DNA from 4 places in the Streptomyces sp. NPDC007901 genome. Region 1 is predicted to be linked to each of the others. Evidence: riboswitches for the same ligand, from Rfam matches in the RefSeq annotation. Region 1 holds a riboswitch; each other region holds the start of a gene.

The links. A riboswitch is a leader RNA that binds a small molecule or an ion and turns the genes downstream of it on or off. The one in region 1 is predicted to bind cyclic di-AMP.
Positions count from the first base shown of each region.
Region 2: linked by a shared signal. The riboswitch ahead of ACFZDK_RS01075 (transglycosylase SLT domain-containing protein) and the one ahead of ACFZDK_RS38025 (peptidoglycan DD-metalloendopeptidase family protein) in region 1 are both predicted to bind cyclic di-AMP.
Region 3: linked by a shared signal. The riboswitch ahead of ACFZDK_RS36875 (transglycosylase family protein) and the one ahead of ACFZDK_RS38025 (peptidoglycan DD-metalloendopeptidase family protein) in region 1 are both predicted to bind cyclic di-AMP.
Region 4: linked by a shared signal. The riboswitch ahead of ACFZDK_RS27540 (NlpC/P60 family protein) and the one ahead of ACFZDK_RS38025 (peptidoglycan DD-metalloendopeptidase family protein) in region 1 are both predicted to bind cyclic di-AMP.

Region 1 is NZ_JBIBKW010000015.1:101,945-106,228, forward strand. Features, by position in the region: gene ACFZDK_RS38010 (GNAT family N-acetyltransferase) at 1-399, opposite strand, end outside; gene ACFZDK_RS38015 (HPr family phosphocarrier protein) at 577-858, shown strand; gene ACFZDK_RS38020 (FCD domain-containing protein) at 1,134-1,829, opposite strand; gene ACFZDK_RS38025 (peptidoglycan DD-metalloendopeptidase family protein) at 2,027-2,782, opposite strand; cyclic di-AMP (ydaO/yuaA leader) riboswitch at 2,795-2,958, opposite strand; gene ACFZDK_RS38030 (insulinase family protein) at 3,161-4,284, opposite strand, start outside.
Region 2 is NZ_JBIBKW010000001.1:209,024-213,307, forward strand. Features, by position in the region: gene ACFZDK_RS01065 (FAD-dependent oxidoreductase) at 1-76, shown strand, start outside; gene ACFZDK_RS01070 (Cof-type HAD-IIB family hydrolase) at 320-1,126, shown strand; gene ACFZDK_RS01075 (transglycosylase SLT domain-containing protein) at 1,175-1,672, opposite strand; cyclic di-AMP (ydaO/yuaA leader) riboswitch at 1,678-1,882, opposite strand; gene ACFZDK_RS01080 (polyprenyl synthetase family protein) at 3,105-4,112, shown strand.
Region 3 is NZ_JBIBKW010000014.1:103,324-107,607, reverse strand. Features, by position in the region: gene ACFZDK_RS36885 (cytochrome P450) at 1-727, shown strand, start outside; gene ACFZDK_RS36880 (transglycosylase family protein) at 906-1,889, shown strand; cyclic di-AMP (ydaO/yuaA leader) riboswitch at 2,087-2,287, shown strand; gene ACFZDK_RS36875 (transglycosylase family protein) at 2,292-2,966, shown strand; gene eno (phosphopyruvate hydratase) at 3,299-4,284, shown strand, end outside.
Region 4 is NZ_JBIBKW010000008.1:448,556-452,839, forward strand. Features, by position in the region: gene ACFZDK_RS27530 (ATP-dependent Clp protease proteolytic subunit) at 94-729, shown strand; gene ACFZDK_RS27535 (hypothetical protein) at 737-1,045, shown strand; cyclic di-AMP (ydaO/yuaA leader) riboswitch at 1,407-1,589, shown strand; gene ACFZDK_RS27540 (NlpC/P60 family protein) at 1,593-2,066, shown strand; gene ACFZDK_RS27545 (ATP-binding protein) at 2,100-2,558, opposite strand; gene ACFZDK_RS27550 (Scr1 family TA system antitoxin-like transcriptional regulator) at 2,771-3,631, shown strand; gene ACFZDK_RS27555 (DUF397 domain-containing protein) at 3,641-3,868, shown strand; gene ACFZDK_RS27560 (aminotransferase class I/II-fold pyridoxal phosphate-dependent enzyme) at 3,978-4,284, opposite strand, start outside.

The sequences.
Region 1 (4,284 bases):
GGCGGAGGCGACCCCGCGGCCCTGGTGGGCGTCCTGGACGAGGAAGGCGACCTCGGCCTCGTCGGCGGGGGCCGACGCGGGCATGCCGTCGGTGCCAATGCGGTCATAGCGTACGGTTGCGATGAACTCGCCGCCGATGGTGGCCGCGAGTCCCACCCTGTCCACAAAGTCGTGGTGCGTGAAGCGGTGGACGTCCTTGGCGGAGAGCCTGGGATACGGCGCGAAGAAGCGGTAGTACTTCGACTCGTCCGAGACCTGCTCGTAGAAGCTGACCAGCCGGTCGGCGTCGTCGGCGGTGATGGGCCGGATGCGCGCGGTACCGCCGTCGCGCAGTACCACGTCCGCCTCCCAGTGGGACGGGTACTCGTGCCGGTCCTGCGGGTCCGCCGGGGTCTGCATGGGCCCCAGAGTACGGCTCGCGTACGACAACGGCGCGAGGCAGTCTGTGCAGGACGGAAGTCGGACCGAGGCCGCGGTCCGACGACACACCCGGAGGGGGCCCACGCCCGCTCCGGGGATGCTTCACGATATGGGAAACTGGTCTAGACAACCCTGAAAACCGAAGGGCAGCATCACATGGCTGAGCGCCGCGTCAACGTCGGCTGGGCCGAGGGCCTCCACGCCCGCCCCGCTTCCATCTTCGTCCGAGCCGCCACGGCCGCAGGCGTCCCGGTGACGATCGCCAAGGCCGGGGGCAACCCCGTCAACGCGGCCTCCATGCTGGCCGTCCTTGGCCTGGGCGCCCAGGGCGGCGAGGAGATCGTGCTCGCCTCCGAGGCCGAGGGCGCGGACGCCGCCCTCGACCGCCTGGCCAAGCTGGTCGCCGAGGGTCTCGAGGAGCTCCCCGAGACCGTCTGAGCGCCATGGCGCCCGCACGGCCGAGGCCGCGCCACCCCTGCGGGGGCGGCGCGGCCTCGTCGTTTCCGAATCGGCCCGCCGACGGCATGTGCCGGGAATTCATGACAGCCGCCTGCGACTTTACGACGGCTGCGCACCTGTTCATTCAGGAGCTTGCCCTCGGTCATTTCGGCGGGCACGCCGACGACGCGCCACCGGAATTCCCGGAGCGCGTGAATTCGGGCAGCGGAAATACGCCTCCACCGAATAACACCTCTTTGTATACGGCGCGCGTGTTAATGCCGCAGGCCCGACATGTTTACGGGGTGTTGCGAAGTCCTCACACCGTTCGCCCGTTCGGCGCCGCCGGAAAAACGCAGCCGATGGGCGGCCGTCGAGCGCTCGGTGTGCAGCGCGGTGATCGCCCGCGCGCGCTCGCCGTCGCCGCGGGTGACCGCGTCCACGATGGCGCCGTGCTCGGCCCACGACTCGGCGGGGTTGGCGGGCGCGTCGACGGCGTACATCCAGGCGATCTTGTGCCGCAGTTGGGTGAGCGTCGAGGTCAGGGCATGGCTGCCGGTGGCCTGGGCGAGCGTCTCGTGGAACCAGCCGCCCAGCGAGCGCAGGTCCTCGCTGCTGCCCCGGCGGGCCCGCTCCTGGCCCAGCCTGACGAGTCCGCGCAACACCTTGAGGTGGGCCTCGGTGCGGCGCTGGGCGGCCCGGGAGGCGCCCAGCGGCTCCAGCAACAGGCGCATCTCCAGCAGGTCGGCGGCCTCCTGCTCGCTCGGTTCGGCGACGCACGCGCCCGCGTGCCGGCGCGTGACCACGAAGCCCTCGGCCTCCAGCGTGCGCAGGGCCTCGCGGACAGGGACCCGCGAGACGCCGTAGCGGCGGGCCAGGAGTTCCTCGGTGAGCCGGCTGCCGCGCTCGTAGACACCCGCGACGATGTCGTCCCGGATCGCCGTGCATACCGAGTGCGCCGGAATACGCATGTCCGACCTCCGCCTTAATCCCCGTGAAACGCCGCCGAGTGGCGCTCGTTCCGTGACTCTATTGCAATGAGCGGGAATTTCCGACGGCGGGCCGGATTCCATGGATATATTTTGGACAGCAAGGGCACGAAAACGGCGAATGCCCCGGCTCGGGAGCCGGGGCTTCGGAAGATCTCGCGGTGCTCACACCGTCCGCGTCAGACGTTCACGCCGTGCTTGCGGAGGTAGGCGACCGGGTCGACGTCGGAGCCGTACTCGGGGGTGGTGCGGGCCTCGAAGTGGAGGTGCGGGCCGGTCGTGTTGCCCGTGGACCCGGAGAGGCCGATCTGCTGGCCCGGGGTGACCTTCTGGCCCACCGAGACGCCGATGGACGACAGGTGGCCGTACTGGGTGTACATGCCGTCGGCCATCTTGACGACGATCTGGTTGCCGTAGGCCCCGCCCCAGCCGGTGGAGACGACCGTGCCGGTGCCGACGGCGTGCACGACCGTGCCACTGGCGGCATGGAAGTCGATGCCGGTGTGGGCGCCGGAGGACCACAGGGAGCCGCCGGTCTTGTAGCCGGTGGAGACGTACGAGTCGGAGATCGGCGCGACGAAGGCGTTGAGGCGCTTGCGCTCGGCCTCCCGCGCGGCGCGCGCCTTGGCCGCGCGCTCCTTCTTGACCTCCGCGACGGCCTTCTTGCGCGCGGCCTCCTCGGCGGCCTTGCGCTCGGCGGCGGCCTGCTGCGCGGCGGCCTGGGCGGCGATCTGATCGGCGACCGTGTCGCTGACCGTGATGACCGGGGTGAGGCCGGTCTGCTCGACGGAGTTCTCGGCGGCGAGCGCCGGGGCGGCGGAGACGGTGCCGATGACACCCGTGGTGGTGAGGGCCGCGATACCGGCGGCCTGCGCGGTGGTGCGCTTCACCCGGCCGGGACGACGGTGCTTCCCGGAGGCGCACATGAACGCCATGTAGAGGCTGGTCCTTTCCTTCCCTCTCGCCTACCGGGTTAGCTGACGGGTTCGGAGCAGGAAGGTCTCCTACGGGCCCCCTCGCGACTCGCGCGGGCGCCCGATTCACCCCAGGGACGACGTGGGTCCCCGGCTCCCCTGGCTCGCGCCGTACGGGGACTCGGCGATGGCTGTCCGGTGCCGCGGACGCGGCGCACTGCCTGACGGACAGCCCGGAAGAACCTATGAGGGCAGGCTTTCAATGCCCAAACGGATCGCGGCTTTTGTAGCGCATCCCACAGGGCAGACAGGCAACCTCCGCCCCAATTCGGACATTTAAGGGCCCTGGCGACACCACGGTCACCAGGGCCCTCGCACGCGCGTGTGCCCGCCGTCCGGCTACTCGGCGGCGACGACCGTGACGGTGCCGATCCCGAGGGCCTCGACGGGCTCCTTGATCTGCGCCGCGTCACCGACGAGGACGGTCACCAGGCGGTCCACCGGGAAGGCGTTCACGACGGCCGCGGTGGCCTCCACGGTGCCGGTGGCGGCCAGTTGCCGGTAGAGCGTGGCCTGGAAGTCGTCGGGCAGGTGCTGCTCGACCTGGTCGGCCAGGGTGCCCGCGACGGCCGCCGCCGTCTCGTACTTGAGCGGCGCCACGCCGACGAGGTTCTGCACGGCCACATCGCGCTCGGCGTCCGTGAGGCCCTCGGCGGCGAGGGTGCGCAGCACCGTCCACAGGTCCTGGAGGGCGGGGCCGGTGTTCGGGGTGTCCACGGAGCCGCTGATGGCGAGCATCGAGGCGCCGGTGCCGTCGGGGGCGGAGCGCAGGACCTGGCCGAAGGAGCGGACGCCGTAGGTGTAGCCCTTCTCCTCGCGCAGGACGCGGTCCAGGCGGGAGGTGAGGGTGCCGCCCAGGCAGTAGGTGCCGAGCACCTGGGCGGGCCAGACCCGGTCGTGCCGGTCGGGGCCGACGCGGCCGATGAGCAGCTGCGTCTGGACGGCGCCGGGGCGGTCCACGATGACGACGCGGCCGTTGTCGTCGGCGGTGACCGGCGGCACGGGGCGGGGCTGCGCGGTGGAACCGCTCCAGGCGCCCAGGGTCTCGCCGAGCAGCTCGTCCAGGTCGATGCCGGTCAGGTCGCCGACGACGACCGCGGTGGCCGTGGCGGGCCGCACATGGCGGTCGTAGAACGCGCGGACGGCGGCCGCGTCGATCTTCTCGACGGTGTCCTCGGTGCCCTGGCGCGGACGGGACATCCGCGCGGTCGACGGGAAGAGCTCCTTGTAGAGCTCCTTGGCGGCACGGCGGCTGGGGTTGGCCAGCTCGTGCGGGATCTCGTCGAGGCGGTTGCGGACCAGCCGCTCGACCTCGCTGTCGGCGAAGGCGGGCGCCCTGAGGGCGTCGGAGAGCAGCCCAAGGCCCTTGGCGAGGCGGGAGGCCGGGACCTCCAGGCTGATCCGGACGCCGGAGTGGTCGGCGTGCGCGTCGAGGGTGGCGCCGGCCCGCTCCAGCTCGGCGG
Region 2 (4,284 bases), on a different contig from region 1:
GGTGATGCGGTTCGTGTGCGGCACGGAGTTCGCCTCGCCGCGCCTGGCCAAGCACCTCGCGGCAGCCCACGCCTGACCTGCGGCGGCGCCAACAGACATGTCCCGGCGTCCAGTTCGGCGCCACCGCCGTCCCCGTCGAACCGGAGTCCGAGCCGCCGGGCGTCTTTCACCACACCCGTCCCCGTCCGACCGGTGCGGTCACCTCACCACAAACGTAACGGGCCCCACTGACAACGACCCCATCACGGAGGCGGCGGCCGCCACTTGAGGCCGAAACGCACAGTGAGTCTCAGGGCCGTGCTGTCCGTATTCTCTGATCATGGTCGCACCCCTCCCGTACTCACTGATCGCCACCGACCTGGACGGCACGCTGCTGCGCGCCGACGACACCCTCTCGGACCGGTCGCTCGCCGCGCTCGCGCGGACCGGCCGGGCCGGCGCCCGGCACCTCGTGGTGACCGGCCGCCCCGCGCCGAGAGTGCGCCCGCTCCTCGACGACCTCGGCAGCACGGGACTCGCGGTCTGCGGTCAGGGCGCGCAGGTGTACGACGCCGGTGCGCAGCGTCTGCTGTGGTCGGTCACCCTGGACCGGGAGCTGGCGGAGACCGCGCTCGGCAAGATCGAGGCCGAGGTCGGCCAGGTGTACGCGGCGGTCGACCAGGACGGCGTGGACGGGCTCACGCTCATCGAACCGGGCTATCTGATGCCCCACCCCACGCTGCCGGCGCTGCGCGTGGGCCGGCGCGACGACCTGTGGTGCGCGCCCATCAGCAAGGTGCTGCTGCGCCACCACACCCTGTCCGACGACGAGCTGGCGGCGACCGCCCGCGCGGTGGTCGGGTCGCTCGCCACGGTCACCATGTCGGGGCCGGGAACCGTCGAACTCCAGCCGTGCGGGGTGACCAAGGCGACCGGGCTGGCGCTGGCCGCCGACCATCTGGGGCTGCGCCCCGAACAGGCCATCGCCTTCGGGGACATGCCCAACGACATCCCCATGTTCGACTGGGCGGCCTACGGGGTGGCGATGGCCAACGCCCACCCCGAACTCAAGGCGGTGGCCGACGAGATCACCTTGTCGAACGAGGACGACGGCATCGCCGTCGCCCTCGAAAGACTGTTCCCGTAAGGCCGTTGTGCGCCATTGAGCGACTCGGGCCGTCCCAAACGTCGGTGATCAGTAGGCGCCGTGGACGTTGTCGATCGAGCCGTACCGCGCGGCGGCGTAGTTGCAGGCGGCGGTGATGTTCGCGACCGGGTCGTAGATGTCGAACGACGTGCCGTCCACGTGGTAGGTCTTGAACGTCGGGTCGATCACCTGGAGCAGGCCCTTGGAGGGAATGCCCTTGGCCGCGTTGGAGTCCCAGAGGTTGATGGCCTGCGGGTTGCCGGAGGACTCGCGGATCACGTTGCGGTAGATGCCGTTGTAGGTGCCCGGGATGTGCTTCTCCGCCATGATCGCGAGCGACTCCCGGATCCAGCCGTCGAGGTTGTTCGGGTACCCGGCGAGGGTCGTCGAGGGCGTCGTGGCGGTGGTGGTGGAGGCGACGGCAGCCGAGGCGGTGGTCGCCCCGATGAGCGGGAGGGCGAGTACGGCGGCGCCGGTGCCGACGACGGCGAGCGTGCGGACGATGCGGTTGCGGCGGGGGCGGCGGTTCTGGGCGGCAGCAGACATGGCGAAGTTCCTCTCCGTCGCCTGCGAGGTGAGCTGTCGGGTTCGGGCCCGGGGAGTGCCCGGCCGCACCGCCCTAAGGCGAGGCGACTTCACCCCTAGCCGTTCCGGTACGACGTCCGTCGATCACATCGATCACGTCGGTCGCCCGGTCCGGCGGCTTACCTGGTTCCCCCGCTCCTGCCGTGCGAATGGACTCGTCAATGGGTCACGACGGGCGGCGGCAGGATTCGGCGTCCGCCCGGCGAGCGGGAACGTATGCGAGAGCACATGTCCGGAACAAGTGTCAGATTCACATAAAGAACTGATTGACCTTGATCTGTGACGTATGTGCTGCTTGATCCTTTGCGGTTGCCAAGCCTCAACTCGCCCGCAGGGAACGGGAAGGAAGGGTCGCCTTACGGGGTATGCGGCATTCGGACCCGCGTGACCTACTTCACGAAACCGCAATCGAGTCAAATCGGACATGAGGGATTTCCTGGAATCCGCTCCTCTCTGGGTCGGGCGGAAAGTGCACCCATTGCCATTCGCGCACAATGCCCCTTTAGGGGCGGGGAAAGTGACCCACGTCACGGGTGATTTCGCATGTAGTCCGACTTTTTATATTGCCGATTATTTCGGACTTTAAGTGCGAATGGTGATAGAAGGGTCATCGATCGCGTGCGCCTCCACCGCACGTGCCACTCCGGGCGCATGGCCGAGCGGTTGGCGCCGACGACTCCCACTGCCCCCGATCCGCCCCTGTTGCTCGCGACTGATGGCAGGAGGGGCTGCTGTCGACGGGTGCGTGATCCTGGTCACGTCATCCCGGATGGCGGGCCGGTCCCCTTCGGTGCGTGCGTGTCCGTCGTGAGGCGGAACCCCCGCCGCGTGGCCGGTCGTTGTCATGGTGAATTGTCCGCGGTGCTGGGAGGTGCCGAAGATGGCGTCGGTGTCGTCCGTGCGGGGGTGTCCGCTCGTTGCGGTCGGCGGGTGCCACGCGCGCGTGGGGGCGATGGTCCGCGGGTCCGGGAGGGCGGAGGTCCTCGCGGGTGATCTTGTGGACGCGCGAGGGTGTCCAGGCGGGCATGATGTGCCCCCGTCGGCTTCGGCCGGTGGCGGAAGGGGTACCCCCGGGCAGGTGATGTCGACCGGAGAAGGCGCGGTGGTTCCCCGGCGGGGCTCTGTCGCCGGACCCGGACCCGGCGGTGCCGGCCAGGGACACGGCCTATGCCGCGGTTCGGGACAACTGTCGGCACTTCCTGTTAAGTCAGTGGATGTCAGATCGTATCGGCTGATCAAAAACATACCGGTCGTGATCCGATAGCGCCCGGGGTGTAACGGTGGGCGCCCTCGGTGATCGAAACCTGACCGGATACGCTGACTTGAGTGATGGCAGCGACCTATCGACAAACCGTGTAATCGCCAGTGGACACCAGCAGACAGGAGACCCCTCGTGACCGTCGGGCCGTTCGGGCTGAGCGTGCGGGACCAGGCTCTGGAAGCCGATGTCCAGGCCGGATTGACGGCTGTCGAGGAGGGCTTGCTAGAGGCCACCAAAAGTGAGGTCCCCTTCATCACGGAGGCCGCGCAGCACCTCGTGCGCGCGGGCGGAAAGCGGTTCCGCCCGCTGCTGGTGATGCTCGCCGCGCAGTTCGGCGACCCGTACGCGCCGGGTGTCGTGCCGTCGGCCGTGGTCGTCGAGCTGACCCACCTGGCCACCCTGTACCACGACGACGTCATGGACGAGGCGTCCGTGCGGCGCGGTGTCGACAGCGCCAACACCCGCTGGGGCAACTCGCTCGCCGTTCTCACCGGTGACTTCCTCTTCGCGCGCGCCTCCCAGATCCTCGCCGATCTCGGTCCCGAGGCGGTGCGCGTCCAGGCCCTCGCGTTCGAGCGGCTGGTGACCGGCCAGATCCTCGAGACGGCAGGCCCGACGGACGGCCGCGACCCGGTCGACCACTACCTCGACGTGCTCAGCGGCAAGACCGGCTCGCTGGTCGCGGTCTCCTGCCGCTTCGGCGCGATGCTGTCCGGCGCCGACGAGACGGTCGTGGACGTCCTCACCCAGTACGGCGAACGGCTCGGCGTCGCCTTCCAGCTCGCCGACGACGTCCTGGACATCGCCTCCGACTCCCACGAGTCCGGCAAGACCCCGGGGACCGACCTCCGCGAGGGCGTCCCCACTCTGCCGGTGCTTCGGCTGCGGGAGCGGGCGGCACGCCTGGCGCTCGCCGAGGACGTCGCGCTGTGCGAGCTGCTGGACTCCGACCTCACGGACGACGTGCGGCTCGCGGAGGCCCTGGCGGCGCTGCGGGTGCATCCGGCGCTGGAGCAGGCGCGCCGGGACACGGTCCGGTACGCGGAGGAGGCGCGGGCCGCGCTGGCCCCGCTGCCGGAGTGCGACGCGAAGGCGGCCCTCCTGGAGCTGTGCGACGCGGTGGTGCACCGGGCCGGCTGACACCGCGGGCCGGCCTGGTGCCGGTCCGGCTGGTACCGGTCCACTGCCCGCCCGACCCGTGAGGGCCCGGACTCGGCGGATATGTCTGTGACGCACGTCACATAGCTGGACTGAGTCCAATACCAGATCGGTTCCGTACCCCTCCCCAGAAGCCGACGCAGGGGGCGTCGGC
Region 3 (4,284 bases), on a different contig from region 1:
CGGGGGAGGGCCGCGGGGCGGGGTCGCGCGGTCGGTGAAGAAGATGCGGGGCTACCTGGCCGAGCTGATCCACCGGAAGCGGGAGGCGCTGCCCGCCGAGGCCGGTCCGGGCGAGGATCTGATCTCCGGGCTCATCCGGGCCTCGGACCACGGCGAGCACCTCACCGAGAACGAGGCCGCCGCCATGGCCTTCATCCTGCTGTTCGCCGGGTTCGAGACGACCGTCAACCTGATCGGGAACGGGACGTACGCCCTGCTCACCCACCCCGAGCAGCGCGCGCGGCTGCAGGACTCCCTCGCCGTCGGCGAACACGGTCTGCTGGAGACCGGCGTCGAGGAACTCCTGCGCTACGACGGACCGGTGGAGCTGGCCACCTGGCGGTTCGCCACCGAGCCGCTCGGCATCGGCGGGCAGCGCATCGCGGCCGGCGACCCGGTGCTGGTCGTCCTGGCCGCGGCGGACCGGGACCCGGAGCGGTTCGCCGAGCCGGACACCCTGGACCTCTCGCGGAGGGACAACCAGCACCTCGGATACGGCCACGGCATCCACTACTGCCTGGGCGCCCCGCTCGCCCGCCTGGAGGGCCAGGCCGCGCTCGCCACCCTCCTCACCCGGCTGCCCGATCTGCGACTCGCGGCGGATCCGGGCGAGTTGCGCTGGCGCGGCGGGCTCATCATGCGCGGACTGCGCACCCTTCCGGTGGAGTTCACCCCCGTCGCCCGGTAAGTCACCGGTAAGCCCCTTACCAGCCAAAGGTGACCAGCACTCAAGTCTGTGATCTTCACGTGATCTGCGCGGCATTAACTTGTGACAAGTGATCGTCTGCCTATACGTTCACCCATCAGTGCGGCGCCCCTGCGGGACCCGCCGCACCGGTCACCGCTGTCGCTCGAAAGGTTTCCGCATGCTCTCCGGGAACGGTCGTCACCGTCGCCCCCGTCAGGCTCCGGCTCTCCTCGTCGCGGCCGGAGTGACCGGCTCCGCCATCGCCCTCCCGCTGCTCGGCGCGGCGAGCGCCAACGCGGCCGACGGCACCACCTGGGACCACGTGGCCAACTGCGAGAGCGGCGGCTCCTGGAGCATGGACACCGGCAACGGCTACTACGGCGGCCTGCAGATGTCGCAGGACGACTGGGACGCGTACGGCGGCACGCAGTACGCCACCACGCCCGACCTGGCGAGCCGTTCGCAGCAGATCGCGGTCGCCGAGAAGATCCTCGCCGACCAGGGCACCAAGCCCTGGCGGACCTGCGCCCTGCTCGCCGGGCTCTCCTCGGACGACGCCTCGGTGAACGTCGACCCGGGCGCCGGCGGCTCGGATGATTCGTCCGGTTCATCCGACTCGTCGGACTCGTCCTCCGGACTGTCGGATTCGTCCTCCTCCTCGGGTTCCGATTCCTCCTCGGACGCCACGGACTCCGGGGAAGCCTCCGTCACTCCCTCCCCGAGCGCGAGCGCGAGCGGCGACTCCAAGACGGACACCCCCAGCGAATCCACCAAGACGGACAAGTCGGAATCATCCAAGTCCGATGCCTCGAAGGCCGACGAGAACCCCGTCGTGCCCCAGGCCGACGACTCGGACAATTCGTGGCAGACCGGCGGGTCTTGGAGTCTGGTCGACACGGGGACCGCGAGCACCGGCGGCAAGCACCGCGGTGGCTCGGCGGACGAAAGTGCGACAAACGGTCAGAAGGTCACCTCCTCCGGGCGTCACGTCTCCCGCGACAGCGGCACCTACACCGTCCGCGACGGCGACACCCTCGCCTCCATCGCCGACTCCCTTGACCTCGACGGCGGATGGCGCGCGCTCTACGCCGCGAACAAGGCGGACATCGGCGCCGACCCGAACGCCATCGCCCCCGGTCAGACCCTGAAACTCAGCAGCTAATCGGGCGAAAAGCAGCGGGAGTTGGCGCCCCGCTTCGACGCTAATGTCCGGTTTGGTGAAAGTGTGGGATGAGTCTCAGAAGCCCTGATCATCTTTGAAATTCACCTGATGCCCTGTTTACGGTCAAGGCCGCTCGTCACCACGAGCCCCGGCCGTCGCAACGCCGAGTCCTGCCAGCGGCCGTCCGGGAACAGTCGTCGCGTCAAGCGCCGTAGGCAGGAGCGGGGGACCCAAGGTAAGTGCCGGGTCCGGCAGTTGAGCCCTCAGGGGCCTCATGGCCGAAAGGCCGCCGGAACCGGCTCGGGGTGAAGCCGCGCACCGACAGGCAGGTGTGCGGCCGGGCAACTCAACCGGCCCGAACCCGACAGCTCACCTCGCAGGCGTCGGTGAGGGGATCGATCCATGCTGTTTTCCGGCAAGGGCAAGCACCGCCGTCCGTCCAAGGCCGTCCGGGCCATCGCCGTCGCCGGGGTCACCGGCGTCGCCGTCGCCGCCCCGCTGATGGCGGCCGGCAGCGCCTCCGCCGCCACCGCCTCCGAGTGGGACACCGTCGCCCAGTGCGAGTCCGGCGGCAACTGGTCCATCAACACCGGCAACGGCTACTACGGCGGCCTGCAGTTCTCCGCCTCGACCTGGGCCGCGTACGGCGGCACCGCCTACGCCGCGCAGGCCAACCAGGCCACCAAGGCGCAGCAGATCACGATCGCCGAGAAGGTCCTCGCCGCGCAGGGCAAGGGTGCCTGGCCGGTCTGCGGCACGGGCCTGTCCAGCGCCACCTACACGGGCAGCAGCGCCGGCTCCTCCAACTCGTCGAGCACCAGCACCCGCTCGACCGACACCCAGGCCGCCTCCCGCTCCGCCGAGCGTCCGGCCGCCAAGAAGACCGTCACCACCCCGACCGGCAAGAAGGTCAAGAAGGGCGACGGCGAGTACAAGGTCGTCAAGGGTGACACCCTCAGCTCGATCGCCGAGAAGCACAAGGTCAAGGGCGGCTGGCAGGAGCTGTTCAAGCTGAACAAGGGCATCGTCGACGATGCCGACTTCATCTACCCCGGCCAGCAGCTGCACCTGAAGTAAGACCTGGCTGAACCACAGCCCCCTCACAGCCGTGGTCCTCATAGTGGGGACCACGTGAGGGTCACCCCCGTCCCCCACGGGCCCCCCGCCTCGGTGCGTTTTCCCCCGTACGCACCGGGGCGGGGTTTCTCTTTGGCCCGTTCTTCTCCCGTTCTTCATCCGGCCCCCCTTTGTTCCGGGGGTGAACAATAGATACCGTCTGTCCTTGTCCACGGGACGGTCGGTCGACGGCCGACGGCCCCGGGGCGGTTAGGCTCTAGTCGCAAGGCTGAGCAAGGGCCGACAAGGCCCGCGTGCGCCCCGCACAACCAGCGTCACATCCCAAGAAGGAGATGCTCGTGCCGTCCATCGACGTCGTCGTAGCCCGGGAAATCCTGGACTCCCGAGGCAACCCCACGGTCGAGGTCGAGGTCGGCCTCGACGACGGCAGCACGGGTCGTGCCGCCGTTCCGTCCGGCGCCTCCACCGGTGCCTTCGAGGCCATCGAGCTCCGTGACGGCGACCCCAACCGCTACCTCGGCAAGGGTGTCGAGAAGGCCGTCCTCGCCGTGATCGAGCAGATCGGCCCGGAGCTCGTCGGCTACGACGCCACCGAGCAGCGCCTGATCGACCAGGCCATGTTCGACCTGGACGCCACCGACAACAAGGGCTCGCTCGGCGCCAACGCCATCCTCGGCGTCTCCCTGGCCGTCGCGCACGCCGCCTCCGAGGCGTCCGACCTCCCGCTGTTCCGCTACCTCGGTGGCCCGAACGCGCACCTGCTGCCCGTCCCGATGATGAACATCCTCAACGGCGGCTCGCACGCGGACTCCAACGTCGACATCCAGGAGTTCATGATCGCCCCGATCGGCGCGGAGTCCTTCTCCGAGGCGCTGCGCTGGGGTGCCGAGGTCTACCACACCCTCAAGAAGGTCCTGAAGTCGAAGGGTCTGGCCACCGGCCTCGGCGACGAGGGCGGCTTCGCCCCGAACCTCGGCTCCAACCGCGAGGCCCTCGACCTCATCCTGGAGGCGATCAAGCAGGCCGGGTACGTCCCCGGTGAGCAGATCGCGCTCGCGCTCGACGTCGCCGCGTCCGAGTTCTACAAGGACGGCAAGTACGAGTTCGAGGGCAAGTCCCGCTCGGCCGCCGAGATGACCGAGTACTACGAGGAGCTCGTGGCGGCCTACCCGCTCGTCTCCATCGAGGACCCGCTGTTCGAGGACGACTGGGCCGGCTGGAAGGTCCTCACCGACAAGCTCGGCGACAAGGTGCAGATCGTCGGCGACGACCTGTTCGTCACCAACCCCGAGCGACTCGCCCGCGGCATCGAGGAGGG
Region 4 (4,284 bases), on a different contig from region 1:
AGCGGAATCCCTCTCCAGGTCTACGTACGTCCTGTACATTTTTTACAGAGAGTCCGGCCGCCGAGACACCTCGGCCGCGAGGAGGGGTATGCCATGACCCGACCGTCCGCCCGCTATGTCCTGCCCGAGTTCACCGAACGCACCAGCTCCGGGCAGCGCACCCTGGATCCGTACTCGAAGCTGCTGGAGGAGCGGATCGTCTTCCTGGGCACGCCGGTGGACGAGACCTCCGCGAACGACGTGATGGCGCAGCTGATGTATCTGGAACACGCGGCTCCGGAGCGGGACATCTCGCTGTACATCAACTCCCCGGGCGGGTCGTTCAGCGCGATGGCGGCGATCTACGACACGGTCCAGTACGTCACCTGCGACGTGGAGACGATCTGCCTGGGGCAGGCCGGGGCGTCCGCCGCCGTGCTGCTCGCGGCCGGCACCCCGGGCAAGCGGTCCGTGCTGCCGGGCGCCCGCGTCGTGCTCCAGCAGCCGTCGCTGCCCGAACCGGTACAGGGCCAGCCGAGTGATCTGGTCATCCGGGCGGCGGAGTTGGAGCGGGTCCGGACGCTGCTCGAGGCGATGCTGGTCCGGCACACCGGGCGCACCCCCGAGCAGGTCCACCGGGACCTGGAGCGGGACTTGGTGCTGGACGCGCGGGAGGCGCTGGCGTACGGGCTGGTGGACCGGGTCGTACCCAGCCGCCGGACCTCGCTCGGCCTGCCGGACGCGGGGTGATCCGGCGATGCTGCCACCGGAGCTTCCGCCGCTGCCCGCGCTGACGCGCGCCGAGGGCGAGTTGATCGACCGTTACCTGGACGTGGTCGACCTGCTGGGCCGTATCAATCCGGCGCAGAACGAGGACACGTACCGCGGGCTGCGCGCCGCGCAGGCGCTGGTGCGCGCCGCTTCCGAGCTGCGTGACGCGCTGGCCCTGATGCACGGGCGGGGCGAGACGGAGCTTCACGGGGACACGCTGGCACGGGCGTTGCGGGTGCTCGACGGCGAGCGCCGGACCGCTCGTGTCGTACTCCCGCCCGACTGCGTACGGTGACCGCCGCAGAAATCGGTCGGGGCGCGTCGACGCCCTGTCCGCGCCGGAGTTGAAACGGCCCAACGGGGTTACCCCCGTTCGGCGGAGCGTGGCGTGGTTTTACCTGACCGACAGGGCCGCTCGGCATGCCGGTCCGAGGGTGCCCGCCGAGTGCTTCCGTGCAGGTCCGGGGCTACGCAGGGCAGTTGACGAAGAATCGAACACAGTACTGTCCACCCGAACGGGTGGGTGGTGAGTAACCCCACAAATCCCCGATTCCATTGGGATTTTCGGACACGCGTGAGTGAAGATCCCTGTCTGACGACAAGCCCCCGCCACAGCGGCGGGGCGGTCCGGGCGGACGCCGAGTCCTGCCGCCGCCCGGATTGACCCGTCGACAGAAGTGCATCGGCAGGAGTGGAGGACCCAAGCACGACGGGTCGCCGGGACGGTCACGCCATGACCGGGCCGAGCAGCCCTTGGGGTGAAGCCGCGTCAGCGGCCGGGCAACTTCGCCAGCCCGAATCCGACAGGTCATCCTTCACAGGCGGCTGACGAAGGGTTGCGCATGACTGCGCTCAATCGTGTTCCGTCGCTCATGGCCCGGGCCGGTACGGCCTCGGCGCTGACGATCGCCGCCGTGGGCGGCTCGATCGTGATCCCGGGTGTCGCCTCCGAGGCCTCGGCCGCCACGATGGGGACGAAGGCACTCCAGGTCGCCGCGTCGAAGAAGGGCGCGCCCTACCGGTGGGGTGCCACCGGACCGAACCGGTTCGACTGCTCCGGGCTGACGCTGTACTCGTTCAAGAAGGCGGGCAAGAAGCTGCCCCGTACGGCGGCCCAGCAGTACAACAAGACCCGTCACATCTCGGCTGGCAACCGCAAGGCCGGGGACCTGGTCTTCTTCCACTCGGGTTCCAGCGTCTACCACGTCGGCATCTACGCCGGGAAGGGAAAGATCTGGCACGCCCCGAAGACCGGGGACGTGGTCAGGCTCCAGAAGATCTGGACGAAGAGCGTCTGGTACGGCCGGGTCAGCTGACCCGCTCACCGGTCGGCCGGCAGGGGCTCGGGGCTACGGTTCCTGCTGGCCGGCGGCGGTGACGGTGCCGGCCGGGACGGTCCAGGGGAGTTCGATGGAGACGGTCTTGCCGCCTTCCCGGGTGGGGCGTACGCGGAGCTTGCCACCGCACTCGGCGGTCAGCCAGCGGATGATGACCATGCCGCGGCCGTTGTCCTGCTGGACCGCGGCGGGAAGTCTCTTGGGGAAACGCGGATGACTGTCCGTGACGCCGATGCGCAGGTGCTCGTCACGGTCGAGGACCATGTCCACCGTGAAGGTGGGCGACTGTCCGAAGGTGTGCTGTACGGCGTTGGTGGCGAGTTCGGAGACGATGAGGCGGATGGTGTCCGCGGTCTCCGTCTCCGGTGGCAGTCCCCACTCCGCGAGGATGTCCAGCACGTAGGAGCGGGCCGTGGAGACCGAGGCGGGATCGCTCGGCAGAGTGACGGATGCTTCCAGGTGGTCTGCCATGGCGAGGTCGTCCCTTTCCTCGGGACCGGAGTCCGACACTGCGCGGAAGGTTCGAGTACGGTCCCGGACTGGTGCTTCTTCGTCAGACTGCCATTACCGGGCCGGTCACGGGGAGCGATCCACCAAGATATGCATATATCTGTCGCTCGAAGCGGTGAACTCTGCGACCTCAGACCGTATTTGGGCGGCTCGGAAGGAGTAAGGAGTAGCCCATGCAGAACGGTCCCGCGGTACGCCGCCGGAAACTGGGCACCGAACTGCGCATGCTGCGCACCGGTGTGGGTCTCACGAGCGGTGAGGCCGCCCGTCTGGTGGGCTGGCATCAGTCGAAGGTGAGCCGGATCGAGACCGGCGCCAGCGGTGTGAAACCGGCCGATGTGCGGTTACTCCTCGACGCCTACGGGGTCGTCGAAGGACAACTGCGGGAGTTGCTGCTGGTGTTGGCGGGGTCTGAGGACACGGCCGGGCGGCACCACTGGTGGCACGCCTATCGGGGGGTGCTGCCGCCCGCCTACCGGGATTTCATCAGCCTGGAATCGCAGGCCGGGGCGATGCGCACGTTGGAGACCCTGGTCGTCCCGGGGCTGCTGCAGACCCCCGAGTACGCGCGTGCCGTGACCCGGGTGGCCGCCGACGGGCTCGACGACGAGGCCCTGGACGCCCTGGTGGAGGTGCGTCTGGCCAGGCAGGACGTGCTGCGCAACGATCCGCCGCTGGAGCTCAGCGCGGTGCTCGACGAGGCGGTGCTGCGCCGGGAGGTCGGCGGCCCGGGGGTGATGACACGGCAGCTGGCGCGGCTGGTGGAGGCGGCCCGGCTGCCCCAGGTACGGCTCCAGGTGCTGCCGTTCGCGGCCGGGGCGCATATCGGCATCACCGGGCCTTTCGTAATCTTCTCATTTCCGAGCACTTCTGATCTGGATGTGGTTGTTCTCGACCAGTTGACGAGTAGCCTCTACCTGGAGCGGAAAGAAGACCTCCAGGCCTACGCGGAGGCCTTCAACACCCTTCAGATCCACGCCCTTTCGCCCGAGGACTCGTTGGATTACATCGCCGGGATACAGGACGGCGCGTAAGGAGGCACCATGACTGCACTGCCTCGGAACGTACCTTCAAGTGCTGATCTGCACGGATTGCGGTGGCTGCGCAGCAGCTACAGCACCGGTGCGAACAACTGCGTGGAGACGGCACGGCCGCACTCCGGCCCACCGGCCGGACTGCTCGCCGTACGCGACTCCAAGAACCCGGCCGGACCCGTGCTGCTCTTCTCCCCCGAGAGCTGGGCGGGTTTCGTGGCTGCGGTCAGCGACTGATCAGCGCTCCCCGCTGATCAGGCTGCGAACAAAACTGATCAGTACGCAACTGAATCCGTAATCGACTCCGTATCCGCATGCGCGCGCAGCCCGGCCGTGTCACGCCGACTCATGGTCGTGTTTCGCCGATCACACGTACAGCGCGTTCGATCTCGGCCCCGGAGAGGTCCGCGCGGGCGGTCAGCCGCAGCCGTGAGATGCCGTCCGGCACGGAAGGCGGACGGAAGCAGCCCACGGCCAGGCCTGCCGTACGGCAGTCGGCCGCCCATCGCACGGCCCCCTCCGGGGACGGTGCCCGCACGGAGACCACCGCGGCGTCCGGCCGTACCGCTTCCAGGCCCGCGGCGGTCAGCCGTGCGTGCAGGTCGGCGGCCACCTCGCGGGCCCGGGCCGCCCGCCCGGGCTCGCGTCGCAGC